Regions from separate parts of the Buttiauxella sp. BIGb0552 genome, predicted to be linked through region 2. Evidence: predicted binding sites of a transcription regulator. Region 2 holds the regulator's gene; the other holds the start of a gene.
The links. The regulator LexA, encoded in region 2, represses DNA repair genes until DNA is damaged. The targets are predictions, from matches to a motif close to TNCTGTATGTACATACAGNA.
Positions count from the first base shown of each region.

Region 1: metR (HTH-type transcriptional regulator MetR) is a predicted target of LexA. The motif match lies at 4,176-4,195, and genes of this name have one in related genera.

Region 1 covers NZ_SODY01000011.1:20,067-27,490, reverse strand. Annotated here, with positions in the region: gene rhtB (homoserine/homoserine lactone efflux protein) at 1-381, opposite strand, end outside; gene pldB (lysophospholipase L2) at 461-1,453, shown strand; gene yigL (sugar/pyridoxal phosphate phosphatase YigL) at 1,485-2,291, shown strand; gene EDF88_RS23670 (carboxylate/amino acid/amine transporter) at 2,404-3,303, shown strand; gene metR (HTH-type transcriptional regulator MetR) at 3,191-4,144, opposite strand; gene metE (5-methyltetrahydropteroyltriglutamate--homocysteine S-methyltransferase) at 4,266-6,527, shown strand; gene EDF88_RS23655 (dienelactone hydrolase family protein) at 6,571-7,398, opposite strand.
Region 2 covers NZ_SODY01000006.1:35,697-43,120, forward strand. Annotated here, with positions in the region: gene plsB (glycerol-3-phosphate 1-O-acyltransferase PlsB) at 1-2,429, opposite strand, end outside; gene EDF88_RS17355 (diacylglycerol kinase) at 2,556-2,924, shown strand; gene lexA (transcriptional repressor LexA) at 3,033-3,641, shown strand; gene dinF (MATE family efflux transporter DinF) at 3,716-5,047, shown strand; gene EDF88_RS17370 (CsbD family protein) at 5,207-5,416, shown strand; gene zur (zinc uptake transcriptional repressor Zur) at 5,499-6,014, opposite strand; gene EDF88_RS17380 (cupin domain-containing protein) at 6,120-6,623, shown strand; gene EDF88_RS17385 (conjugal transfer protein TraF) at 6,795-7,424, shown strand, end outside.

The DNA.
Region 1 (7,424 bases), on a different contig from region 2:
GACGATGCTTTTTGGGTTCGTCAGGTTCACAAAAATCGCGCGCTTAAACAGGCGGCTGCGTGGTTGGGTGGTTGCCAGAGTATTCAAGTCCAGCGCACCCGCGGCACGCCATTGCTGAATACCAAGCCAGACAAGATAAGCGGCACCCGCCCATTTCAAAATTTCAAAAGCCAGCAATGAGTGTGAGAACAGCGCACCCAGGCCAATCCCAACCAGCACGATATGAATCGCAAGCCCCGTTTGCAGCCCGGCAATCGACGCGGCAGCTCCCCGATAGCCGTGGCTAATGGCGGTGGTCATGGTATTAATTGCCCCGGAACCGGGTGACAGACTCAGAATTATTGTGGTCACGAGATAGGTTAACCACCACTCAACACTCATGTGAAATTCCCTGATCGAACACTTTTATGCCACAATACGCTATTGTTGATGAGCGTGCTACGAATCACAAAAAAGCGATATGACTCAGCATAAAAATGGATGGTCAAACAGGGAAAACGCCTTTGCGGCTTTCACCACCGGTCCTCTGATGGACTTCTGGCGGCAGCGCGAAGAGTGTGAATTTTCAGGCGTCGACGAAGTGCCGGTACGCTATGTACGCTTTCGCGCGCAGGATCACGATAGGGTCATTGTCGTTTGCCCTGGCCGGATCGAAAGTTACGTCAAATATGCCGAACTGGCTTATGACCTTTTCCATTGTGGGTTCGATATTTTAATCATCGACCACCGTGGGCAAGGGCGTTCCGGGCGCATGCTTTCGGACTCACATCGCGGCCATGTGGCGAAATTTAGCGACTATGTCGACGACTTTGACCGCTTTTATCAGCACGAAGTCGCCAACGGCCCCTGGAGAAAACGCTACGCGTTAGCGCATTCCATGGGTGGCGCGATAATTACGCTGTGGCTTGAGAAAAACTCACAATGCTTTGATGCAGTTGCACTGTGTGCGCCGATGTTTGGTATTGCCTTGCGCTGGCCTGACTGGATGGTGCGCCATATTCTTGATTGGGCGGAAGGCCATCAGCGTATTCGTGAGGGTTATGCAATCGGAACAGGCCGCTGGCGTGCATTACCATTTAGCGTTAATGTCCTGACCCATAGTCGTGAACGTTACCGCCGCAACCTGCGTTTTTATGCTGATGAGCCAGCATTGCGGTTGGGTGGGCCAACGAATCACTGGGTAAGAGAAGGGATACTCGCAGGAGAACAGGTTTTAGCAGGAGCCACTGCTATCACCACGCCGATTTTTATCCTGCAGGCAGAAGAGGAGCGCGTCGTAGATAACCGAGCGCATGACCAATTCTGTGAGATTCGCGCCGCGGCGGGCCACCCTTGTGAGGGGGAAACACCTTACGTCATAAACGGTGCGTATCATGAGATCCTGTTCGAAAAGGACGATATGCGGACCGAAGCGCTGAATGCCGTCATCGCCTTTTTTGACAGGCATAATTAATCTGAATTTAACACCAGAGGTTCCAAATCCTATGTACCATGTCGTTGCGTCTGACTTAGATGGCACGTTGCTGTCCCCTGATCACACTCTCTCCCCGTATGCTAAAGAAACGCTGAAATTGCTCACCGCTGAAGGTGTTCATTTCGTCTTTGCAACGGGTCGCCACCATATCGACGTGGGGCAAATCCGCGATAACCTCGAAATCAAAGCCTACATGATCACCTCAAACGGTGCGCGTGTGCATGATACTGACGGTAACCTGGTGTTCAGCCACGATCTTGACCATGACATCGCTCAGGATCTGTTTGGTGTGGTGCAAACCAATCAAGATATCGTGACCAACGTCTACCGTGGCGACCAGTGGTTTATGAACCGTCACCGCCCGGAAGAGATGAAATATTTCAAAGAAGCGGTGTTCAATTACACCCTGTTTGAACCAGGCTTGCTGGAAGCCGATGGCGTCAGCAAAGTGTTCTTCACCTGTGATTCACATGAAAAACTCCTGCCGCTTGAGCAAGCGTTGCTCGCTCGCTGGGGCGACCGCGTGAATGTGAGTTTCTCCACGCTGACTTGCCTGGAAGTGATGGCGGGCGGCGTATCGAAAGGTCACGCGCTGGAAGCGGTATCCAAAGCGATGGGCTACGGCCTGAAAGACTGCATTTCCTTTGGTGACGGCATGAATGACGCGGAAATGCTTAGCATGGCGGGTAAAGGCTGCATCATGGGCAACGCTCACCAGCGCCTGAAAGACTTACTGCCAGAGCTTGAAGTCATCGGCACCAACGGTGATAACGCGGTTCCGCATTACCTGCGCAAAATGTTCCTCGGCAAAGACTGATTCGTGATAAACGAGTGGTGAACTAATCACCACTCGTCAACCAAATAGTTCAACTTCTGCACATTCCCTTCGCTACAATGAAGCATTAATCTCCCGTAGTAGAGACTTCATCGTGCCGTTACTGATCATCACCACTATTCTGTGGGCCTTCTCTTTTAGCCTGATTGGCGAATACCTTGCCGGGCACGTCGACAGCTACTTTTCAGTGCTGATGCGCGTCGGGCTGGCGGCGATAGTGTTCCTGCCTTTCCTGCGCTTTAAAGGCTACAGCGCGAAAACATTGCTGCTGTATATGCTGGTGGGCGCACTGCAACTCGGCGTGATGTACCTGTTTAGCTTCCAGGCGTATCTCTACCTCACCGTTTCAGAATTCCTGCTGTTTACGGTAATGACGCCGCTTTACGTTACGTTGATTTATGACTTGATCAGCGGCAACAAGCTACGTTGGGGCTACGCATTGAGTGCCGGGCTTGCCGTGGTTGGTGCGGCGATTATTCGCTACGACAAAGTGAGCGATCACTTCTGGATTGGTCTGATGCTGGTCCAGGCGGCAAACATCTGCTTCGCCATCGGTATGGTGGGCTACAAACGGTTGATGGAAACGCGTCCGATGCCGCAACGTTGCGCATTTTCGTGGTTCTACCTCGGGGCGGCAGTCGTGGCTGTAACAGCCTGGTTTGCGCTGGGGAATCCGCACAAACTGCCGACCACGCATCTGCAATGGGGCATTCTGGTGTGGCTTGGTGTGGTGGCTTCCGGGCTGGGCTACTTTATGTGGAACTATGGCGCCACGCAGGTTGATGCGGGCACGCTTGGTATCATGAACAACGTGCATGTTCCGGCGGGGCTGCTGGTTAACCTTGCCATCTGGCAAGAACAGCCGCACTGGCCGAGTTTTATTATTGGTGGGACGGTGATAATGGCCTCGCTATGGGTGCATCGCCATTGGGTCGCTCCGCGTTCTTCACAAACGGCAGATGCTCGCAAGCGTGTGAACGCGTCGAGCGAATAAACGCTTCCGTCACCGGTTGGCGCTGTTCGCCATCGCGCACGGCGGCGTACAACCGGCTCCACAGTCCTTCGCCCAGGGTTTTGGTTACGACCAGACCCTGGCGCTCAACATTTTCCACTACCCAATGTGGCAGCGCAGCAATTCCCATGCGGGCTGACACCATCTGAATCAGCAGCAGCGTGTTATCGACACTTTTCAGCGATGGGCTGACGCCTGCGGGTTGCAGGAAATGGCGCCAGATATCGAGTCGTTGGCGCTGCACCGGGTAAATCAACAACGTTTCGCTGCTCAAATCTTCCGGTTCAATACGCGTTTTGCTTGCCAGCGGGTGATCCGTTGCCAGCACAAGGCGCACTTCATAATCAAACATTGGCGAATAATGCAGACCGCTGCGCGGCAGGATGTCGGACGTTAATACGATATCCAGCTCACTCTGTTGCAGTGCAGGCTGCGGGTCGAACGTCACGCCAGATTTGAAATCCAGATCCACCTGCGGCCAGGTTTTGTGGAAGTTTTCCAGCGCGGGCGTCAGCCACTGAATACAGCTATGGCATTCGATGGCGATGCGAAGCTGGGTCTGGTGCGGTTCGTTGCAAGCCTGCAGCGCACGGCTAATCTGCGGCAACACTTGTTCAGCCAGTTGCAACAGCACCTCGCCCTGAGGTGTAAACCGCAGTGGCTGACTTTTACGGACAAACAGGCGGAAACCCAGGCGCTGCTCCAGATCGCTGAATTGATGGGAGAGGGCCGATTGGGTTTGATGCAACGCGGCAGCCGCAGCGGCTAAAGAGCCGCAATTTCGTAACGCCTGTAGCGTCCGCAGATGTTTAATCTCGATCATGAAAGTCCTTCAATTCGGCATGAGCAAATTGCGCTTGAGGAATATACAGTACCTGTTGATTATAGATGTGTAAACATCTGGACGGCTAAATGCGTCGAATAATGAATATTGAGGAAAGAACATGACGATAAAAAATCACACCCTCGGCTTCCCTCGTGTCGGCCTACGTCGCGAACTGAAAAAAGCACAAGAAAGTTACTGGGCGGGCAGCTCCACCCAGGAAGAATTACTGGCGGTAGGCCGCGAACTGCGTGCCCGCCACTGGGACCAACAAAAAGAAGCTGGCGTGGAACTGCTGCCAGTGGGCGATTTCGCCTGGTACGATCACGTTCTGACCACCAGCTTGCTGCTTGGCAATGTGCCGGCTCGTCATCAGAACGCGGACGACAGCGTCGATATCGACACCTTATTCCGCCTGGGCCGTGGCCGGGCACCCACTGGTGAGCCCGCCGCAGCCGCTGAAATGACCAAATGGTTCAACACTAATTACCACTACATGGTGCCGGAGTTCACTAAAGGCCAGCAGTTCAAACTGACCTGGACACAGCTGTTGGATGAAGTAGATGAAGCACTGGCGCTTGGCCACAACGTGAAACCTGTACTGCTTGGGCCAGTGACTTACCTGTGGCTTGGCAAAGTGAAAGGCGAGCCGTTTGACCGCCTGAGCCTGCTGCAAGATATTCTGCCGGTTTACCAGCAGGTGCTGGCGGAACTGGCAAAGCGTGGCATCGAGTGGGTGCAGATCGACGAGCCTGCTCTGGTGCTGGAGTTACCGCAAGAATGGCTCGATGCGTTCAAACCGGCTTACGACGCGCTGGCTGGTAACGTTAAACTGTTGCTGACCACTTATTTTGAAGGCGTGACGCCAAACCTGAACACCATTACGGCGCTGCCGGTTCAGGGTCTGCACGTCGACTTCGTCCATGGTAAAGACGATATCAACGCGCTGCATCAGCAACTGCCCGCCAACTGGCTGTTATCGGCCGGTGTGATTAATGGTCGTAACGTCTGGCGTGCTGATCTGAGCGAAAAATATCAACAATTGCAGGCGATCGTCGGTAAACGTGATCTGTGGGTCGCTTCTTCCTGTTCTCTGCTGCACAGCCCAATCGACCTGAGCGTTGAAACACGTCTTGATGCTGAAGTGAAGAGTTGGTTTGCCTTCGCGCTGCAAAAATGTGCCGAACTGTCTTTGCTGACCGAAGCCCTGAACAGCGGCAATACTGAAAAACTGGTTGAATGGAGTGCGCCAATTCAGGCTCGCCGCCATTCACAGCGTGTCCATAATGCGGCCGTTGGCAAACGTCTGGCGACCATTACGGCGCAAGACAGCCAACGCCAGAATGACTATACCGTTCGTGCCGTGGCACAGCGCCAGCGCTTCAATCTCCCGGCCTGGCCGACGACGACTATCGGTTCATTCCCGCAAACGACGGAAATTCGTGGCCTGCGCCTGGAGTTTAAAAAAGGTAACCTGGATGCGAATAACTATCGCACCGGTATCGCCGAACATATCAAACAAGCCGTTGCTGAACAGGAACGCCTGGGGCTGGATGTACTGGTGCATGGGGAAGCCGAACGTAACGACATGGTGGAATACTTCGGTGAGCACCTCGACGGTTTCGTGTTTACTCAGAACGGCTGGGTGCAGAGTTACGGTTCTCGCTGCGTGAAGCCACCGGTTGTCATCGGTGATATCAGCCGCCCGGAAGCCATTACTGTGGAATGGGCATCGTTCGCGCAATCCCTGACTGACAAACCGGTAAAAGGCATGCTGACTGGCCCGGTGACAATTCTGTGCTGGTCATTCCCGCGCGAAGATGTGAGCCGTGAAACCATCGCCAAACAAATCGCCCTTGCGCTGCGTGACGAAGTGGCGGATCTCGAAGCGGCAGGCATCGGCATCATTCAGATCGACGAACCCGCACTGCGCGAAGGTTTACCGCTGCGCCGTTCCGACTGGCAGGCGTATCTGGAGTGGGGCGTGGAAGCCTTCCGCCTGAATGCCGCCGTGGTGCGTGATGACACACAAATCCACACGCACATGTGTTACTGCGAGTTCAACGACATCATGGACTCCATTGCCGCGCTGGATGCAGATGTGATAACCATTGAAACCTCGCGTTCCGATATGGACCTGCTGGAGTCATTTAAAGAGTTCGAATACCCGAATGAAATTGGGCCGGGCGTATATGACATTCACTCACCGAACGTACCGAGCGTGGAATGGATTGAAGCATTGCTGAAGAAAGCGGCGGAAAGTGTTCCGGCAGAGCGCTTGTGGGTCAACCCGGACTGCGGCCTGAAAACCCGTGGCTGGCCGGAGACTCGCCAGGCACTGGCGAATATGGTGAAGGCTGCGCAGAATTTGCGTAAGGCTTAATAAAGTAAGAAGTGGGGGAATCTTTCCCCCTTAATTAACTGCATTACTTCTTCGCACTAAAGCGTGCAAACCACGCCAGCATCCGCACCCAGCCATCTTTTGCCGATTCTTCATGATAGCTCGGGCGGTAGTCCGCATTAAAAGCATGGCCCGCTTCCGGGTAGATGATAATTTCTGCGTTAGCATTTGCTGCACGTAACGCGTGGCGCATGGTTTCCACGGTATCCTGTGGAATTCCCGTATCTTGCCCGCCATAAAGCCCAAGCACGGGCGCGTTCAAATTGATTGCGACGTCGACCGGGTGGTGTGGTGAATTCAGCGATTTTTCCCCAACCAATTTGCCATACCAGGCCACAGCTGCTTTTAGTTGCGGATTATGAGCGGCATATAGCCATGCAATGCGTCCACCCCAGCAAAAACCAGTGACCATCAGGCGATGGGCATCACCACCGTTTCTGGCCGCCCAGTTTGCAACATGGTCCAGGTCGGCAAGAACCTGCGCGTCGGGGACTTTGGACACCAGACCGCTGAACAGGGTCGGGATATCTGCATAATCATTCGGATCGCCCTGACGGAAATAGAGCTCTGGCGCGATGGCGAGATAGCCTTCGAGCGCCAGGCGGCGACAAACATCACGAATGTGTTCATGCACACCGAAAATTTCCTGCACCACGATGACAATCGGCAGTGGGCCTTCCGCCCCTTTTGGTCTGGCATGGAACGCAGGCATGTTTTCGCCCTGCGTGGGAATAGATGTCTCTCCCGAGAGAATCTCTTCATCGGAGGTATGCAATACTGTTGAAGCAAGTGGAGCTGCCGCTGGCGCAAAATGCCCGCCCGGCGATTTATCTACTGTATTTTCTTCTTTCATTGGCATTCTCCTTACCAGAATTAGCG
Region 2 (7,424 bases):
TACTCAGTCGCAGCCTGCGACGTCGCGCTTTCAATCGTCAAACGCACATCCGGCATGATCAGTTCTGCCAGCATCTGGTAGACCTTCATCGTTTCGGCGGGTTCTGCATCTCCGGTGTCGCTGATATAGCCTTCATCACGCAAGGTTAATACCAGCGAGGTGAACACAGCTTTATCGAAGAACTCAGGTGCATTAATGCCATGCAACACCGACAAACGTTGGGCAACGGTGCGGCTTTCGCGCTCCAGTGTCCCACGGTTTATTGACGGATTAGCGCTCAGCAGCCAGAAAGTAATGGCGTAACGTTGCAGCGTTTCACGAACACCTGCCGCGAGAAGCTGCATAGTGCGTGAGCGTGCCGGGTTAATCACCACTTCTTCACCCGTAAGGGTAATCAGATCCTGGCGAACCAGTTCATTAAGCAGCACATCCATTTCACTGGCAAGTTCAGCTTTTTCCCAACGCAGGAACAGCTCAGACTTCAGCATTGGGTAGAGTAGCTCAACCTGACGCAGAAGCTCGCTACGGGAAATGTGGCGATGCTGCGTGATAATTGCAGCCAGCAGAGAAGGCAACACCAGCATATGCAGGATGTTGTTACGGTAGTAAGTCATCAGTACTGCCTGCTCACGCGGCAGAATGATGATGTCACCAATCGTATCTTTCTCTAATTCAAACTTGTTCATCTGCAACGCATGTTCGATAAGCGCTTCTGCTGGCTGATCTGGTGCGGTCGCATCCGGTGAATACGGCACATTACGCAACAGGCTCAGGTAACAGTTGAGCTGTTCGGTCAGTTGTTCGCGCGTCAGTGAACGCTGGCGCGATGCCAGGAGCGCGGTACAACACAGGTTCATGGCGTTTGCCGCGCCTGCATTGTTAATACGCACCATCAGTTCGGCAGCAATTTCATTAACCGTTGGCGTTAACCATGCCGGGCGAATGGATTCAATCGGGTCGATTGAATCACGCCACTCAGGCACTCGCTGGTTGAGGAATGTCATCAACGGCATAGGTTCGCCGAAGTTAACATAGCCCTGGCCGAGGTTACGCAGCTTGCTCAGCCCACGAACCATCTGCATGAAGCTTTCTTTTTCTTTGGTCGCACCGCGCAGTTCTTTTGCGTAAGTCCCCACTTCCATTACATGCTCGTAGCCAATGTAAATTGGCACCAATGTAATTGGACGAGTACCGCCACGCAGCATGGCCTGAATGGTCATCGACAGCGTGCCGGTTTTCGGGTCAAGCAAACGGCCGGTACGAGAACGGCCACCTTCCACAAAGTATTCAACGGAATAGCCACGGCTAAACAGCTCGCCAAGATATTCACGGAACACGGTGGAGTAGAGTTTGCTGCCCTTAAAGGTACGGCGAATAAAGAACGCGCCCAGGCGGCGGAAAATCGGGCCTGCTGGCCAGAAGTTCAGGTTGATACCCGCCGCAATGTGCGGAGGAACCAGCCCCTGGTGGTAAAGCACGTAAGACAAAAGCATGTAGTCCATGTGGCTGCGGTGGCAGGGAACATAGACAATCTCGTGGCCGTCGTGAGCCAGTTGGCGTACACGTTCTGCATTATGAACGTTAATGCCCTGGTACAGGCGGTTCCATGTCAGACCTAATACGCGGTCGGTCAAACGCACGGCTTCGTAGGAGAAGTTCGCTGCAATTTCTTCCATCAAGGCAACAGCATTCTGTTGCGCTTTTTCATGGGAGATTTTCTTACTGCGTGCTTCGTCTTCTACTGCGCGTGCAATCGCTTTTGAGGCCAGAAGTTTGTTAAACAGATCCTGGCGCACCGGCAGACGCGGGCCTACAGTCGCTAAACGCTGGCGAGCAAAGTGCATACGCGCCACGCGTGCCAGTTTTTGGGCGATTTTTTTATCTGTACCGTGATCGGTTGCCATCTGGCGCAGCGAAACAGGTGCGGAGAACCGCACAAAACTGTCGCGCCCAAGCCAGGATACCGCGAAGAATTTCTGAATGCCGTTAAGCATCTTCAGTGGCGGGTTAACTTCGCCTTTTTCGCGACCCGGAGAGCGGCCAAACATCACCGATACCGGCACCATCTGCACATCCAAATTTGGATTGCTACGGTGCAAGTCGAGATAATCATGGAACAGCTTGATCGACTCTTCCTTTGGCGTGTAATAAGTGAACACGCGCGGGCCGCCATGGATAAAGACATAGCGCGGCAATACCGCACCATCGATCTCTAATGGCTCGAGAGGGTCGGGCAAGTTGTGCGCGAGGCATTGCGCGCGCAGGGTTAATAAGTCCGCCTTTGAGTTATACGGCAGAACGTACATTATTGGGCGTGTGGGATCTAAGCCCAGTTCGGCCTGTGGATCTGCCGGAATGGACTTGCTCTTTACCAGAACGCCTAATGGTAAATTAAGTAATTTGTAGTAGATTCTTGGCCAGCCTGACATAAACGATGTAAAGCCTCAGGTTAATGATGCAAATTCGCCGCAAGAATATCAGAATCTCACCCAGATTTCTGTGGCGTTATAATTTTGACAAGCATTGATGCAAATAATTTGAAAAGGTTTCCTAAAATGGCGAGCAGTACCACTGGACTTACCCGTATCATCAAAGCCGCAGGCTACTCATGGAAAGGGCTCAAAGCAGCCTGGATCAATGAAGCAGCTTTCCGCCAGGAAGGCGTTTCTGCCGTTATCGCCATTGCCATCGCATGTTGGTTAGATGTCGACCCCATTACCCGCATTCTACTTATCGGCTCAGTCGTGTTGGTCATGATTGTCGAGATCCTCAACAGCGCTATCGAGGCTCTTGTCGACCGTGTTGGCACTGATTACCACGAACTTTCCGGGCGTGCCAAAGACATGGGCTCGGCCGCAGTATTAATTTCAATTATCCTCGCGGTAATTACCTGGGTCACGCTGCTTTGGTCGCATTTGCGGTGATCTTTCCAGAATAGTTAAGTGCCTGGTTTTTTGCTTAATTTGTGGTTCCAAATTGACCTTTGACTGTATATACTCACAGCATAACTGTATAAACACCCAGGGGGCGGAATGAAAGCGTTAACTACCAGGCAGCAAGAGGTGTTTGATCTTATTCGGGATCATATCAGCCAGACCGGCATGCCACCGACTCGTGCCGAGATTGCTCAACGTCTGGGGTTCCGTTCTCCGAACGCCGCTGAAGAGCATTTAAAAGCACTTGCCCGTAAAGGTGTGCTTGAAATTGTTTCTGGCGCATCCCGTGGTATCCGCCTGTTGGTGGAAGAAGTGACCGGTATTCCACTGGTTGGGCGTGTTGCTGCAGGTGAGCCACTCCTGGCACAGCAACACATCGAAGGCCATTATCAGGTCGACCCATCACTGTTTAAACCAAATGCCGACTTCTTGCTGCGCGTCAGCGGTATGTCGATGAAAGACATCGGCATTATGGATGGTGACCTGCTTGCGGTTCATAAAACCCAGGATGTGCGTAATGGCCAGGTTGTTGTCGCGCGTATCGATGATGAAGTTACCGTTAAGCGCTTAAAACAACAGGGCAACACCGTTCATCTGTTGCCAGAAAACAGTGAGTTTGAACCGATCGTGGTTGACCTACGCGAGCATAACTTCTCTATTGAAGGGCTGGCTGTTGGGGTTATCCGCAACGGCGACTGGCTGTAAAATCTCTTTAGGTGATGCGCATTTAAAGTGCGCATCACTGCCTTAATTATCTTTGATCTCCTTCAGGAGATGTCATGCAATTATTCTCCACAGCGGATCGTGCGCTCTGGCGCCTCGCTTTACCCATGATTTTCTCCAACATTACCGTTCCGCTGCTTGGCCTTGTCGATACGGCTGTTATTGGTCATCTGGATAGTCCTGTTTATCTGGGCGGTGTTGCCATTGGTGCGACAGCAACCAGCTTCCTGTTTATGTTACTGCTGTTTTTACGAATGAGTACCACAGGTTTAACTGCTCAGGCTTTTGGTGCCAATAATCCCTCAGCGTTAGCTCGTGCACTGGTGCAACCATTATTACTGGCACTAGGGGCAGGGGTGGCAATTGTCTTACTGCGCGATCCCCTCATTTCACTCGCTTTACAAATTGTCGGCGGCAATCAGGATGTGCTCGTACAAGCGCAACGCTTTCTTGAAATCCGCTGGCTGAGTGCGCCAGCCTCGCTTGCCAACCTCGTTTTACTGGGATGGTTGCTAGGGGTTCAATACGCACGAGCTCCGGTTATCTTGCTGGTAGTCGGCAATCTTCTGAATATCGTACTGGATGTGTGGCTGGTGATGGGCTTGCACCTTGATGTTCAAGGGGCGGCACTTGCGACTGTTACTGCTGAATACGCGACATTTTTCATCGGATTGCTGATGGTGAAGAAGGTTATGGGCTTGCGAGGTATCAGTTTTGAGATGCTCAAACAGTCCTGGCGTGGCAATGTTCGGCGCTTACTGGCGCTTAATCGGGACATCATGTTGCGCTCGTTATTACTGCAAGTGTGCTTTGCATCAGTGACCATCTTTGGTGCGCGCTTAGGCAGCGAAATTGTCGCCGTCAATGCGGTGTTAATGACTCTCCTGACGTTTACCGCTTATGCGCTTGATGGTTTTGCCTATGCTGTTGAAGCCCACTCCGGGCAAGCTTATGGTGCAAAGAATCGTGGTCAATTGCTCGAGGTTTGGGGGGCAGCTTGTCGGCAGGCGGGTTTAGTCGCGCTCATGTTTGCCGTGGTGTATGCCCTATTTGGCGAGCAAATTGTTTCTCTTCTGACGTCCATTCCCCAATTACAGCTACAGGCCGATCGTTATCTCCACTGGCAGATTGTGTTACCCGTGGTTGGTGTCTGGTGCTACTTGCTGGATGGGATGTTTATTGGCGCGACAAGAGGCGCTGAGATGCGTAATAGCATGGCGGTTGCCGCTGTTGGTTTCGGCCTAACGCTCTTCACTGTTCCGTATTTAGGCAACCACGGGTTATGGCTGTCTGTGGCGGTATTCCTTGCTCTGCGGGGGCTGGCGTTAGGTTGGATTTGGCGTCGTCACTGGCAGCAAAATAGCTGGTTTAACAATGTACAAAGTTAAGCCGCATGGTTAAAGATTCTTAGTTTTCTCCCCACCACCATATCCTTGACTACAATTATTATCACGTCCAGCAGATAGAGTGGTGTTGGCCAAATGGCAGCACATTGGACGTTGGTAATTTTTTAGCAGTTCTTCCCCCCGAACGATGAGGATATTATTATGAATAAAGACGAAATCGGCGGTAACTGGAAACAGTTTAAAGGCACAGTAAAAGAGAAATGGGGCAAACTGACTGACGATGATATGACTGTCATCGAAGGCAAACGCGATCAGCTTGTCGGTAAGATTCAAGAGCGTTATGGGTACGAAAAGGATAAGGCAGAGGAAGAAGTCGTTGATTGGGAAACTCGCAACAAATACCGTTGGTAATTAGCTTCCCTCAGATGTGTTAACTCTCAGCCCTGCCCTGGTACATGGATGTACCGTTCCATTCAACTCAAATCCAACCAATCTAACGTGACTTCTTTTTACTCTGAACTGAGTGGTCATGCCCGCAAGCATCCGGGTGGCTACAAGCTTCAACTTCTGCACACGCGCTGCATAAGCCGTGCGCCTCAATAACGTTATGATGCAAAGCAAACCCTAACTGGGCCGCCAGTTGGTGCATGATATCTTCCACACCTTCCGCACTACGCTCCTTCACCGCACCACATCGATCACAAATAAACATCGCAGATGAGTGAGTTGGCTGATCGATAAGATTGCACAACACATAGCTGTTAGTGGACTCTACACGGTGTACAAAACCTTGTTCGAGCAGAAAATCGAGCGCACGATACACTGTCGGGGGTTTAGCTTGCGGTTCGCTGGCACGCAGTAAATCCAGCAAATCATAAGCACTGATAGCGCCCGCTTGCTGAGTCAGCAAACGCAATACTTCAAGACGTTGTGGTGTCAGGCGCACATTACGCTGCTCGCATAGTTTTTCAGCCTGCGCTAACACGTTTTGTGAAGTCGTGATGTCCATCAGTATTCCCCTGTAGATTAGCCCTACACTTTATCACAACGCGCAAAAAACGCCGAGTGGTGCGCTTAGCCACAACCTTTTGAGATGACTATCCCGGAGTTTGTTATGAATAAACCTGATTGCATTCGCCACTGGAAGGAAATAGAAGGTGACGATGATTCGACTTATCCAGACAGCGCAGAACGGTTTTCTATTGGCGCGCCACTGGCCCGCAAACTGGGTCTTAATCGCCTGGGAATTCATCATGAGCGCCTGCTACCAGGTCGCCGCACATCTTATCCTCATGCCGAAAGCAGCGAAGAAGAGTTTGCTTATGTGCTCGAAGGGCATCCACAGGTGTGGATTAATGGGCACCTTTACCCACTTGAACCTGGCGATAGCGTTGGTTTCCCTGCTGGAACAGGTATCTGCCATACCTTTATCAACAACACAGAGCATGAAGTCCGGCTGCTGATTGTGGGGGAGGCAAACAAAGCTGAGAACCGAATTTATTACCCGCTAAACCCAGGCTATGCCGCACAGCGTCAGGATCGCTGGATTGACCATCCCCCGCAATTTTTCGGCCCGCACGACGGCCAGCCTTCACGAAAACCGAACGGTAAACTATAAATAAGTTTGCATGGAAATTTTGAACTCATAATCCTGAAGGATAGAAACGGGATTCCGATGGGCGAAACAGCCCACTTTTCAGCCTTTTATTCACAGCAATAGTCCGCCTCTGTTCAGTCATAACTGGCAGGGGCAGTTATTACATCTGATCAACAGACGGACGTGTGGTGAATGAAAAAAATGAAAACTTTGGCGGCGTTTAGCGCCGCATCTTTATTTATGGCAAATCACGCTTATGCGGCGGGCACATGGTCTGAAGCACGAAGTGATGCAATGGGTGGTACTGGTGTCGCTTCCGCGAGCTACGGAAGTGGGGTGCTTACGAACCCCGCGTTGCTGGCTAAGGCTAAGCAGGACGACACAGTGACGGTTATTCTGCCGTCTGTGAGTGCGCAAATTACGGATAAAGATAATCTGCAGGATCAGATTGATGACATTAGCGATAAGGTTGATCAATACAAAAACGTTATCGACGATCTCACCCTGCAGGATATCCTTTTAAATCCAAATGGTTCGCTCAACCAGTTTCAGGGTGCTGCGGGCGATCTGGCTGGAGAGCTGAATGATCTGAAAGGTAAAACGGCAAACGCGAAGGCGGGGGCCAGTATCGCAGTCAGTATTCCAAACGACATGCTTTCGGTGGCTTTTGTCGCAAAAGCCTATGCACGTGCGCATGTTAGTTCTTCCATTGATCAGCAAGATATCGATTATCTCAATAGCATCGCAGGTTCTCGGGCAGTGGCTGGGGGCGTTGCATTAGATGCCGCTATTAATGGCTCCGATGTTATTACCAGCAATCTG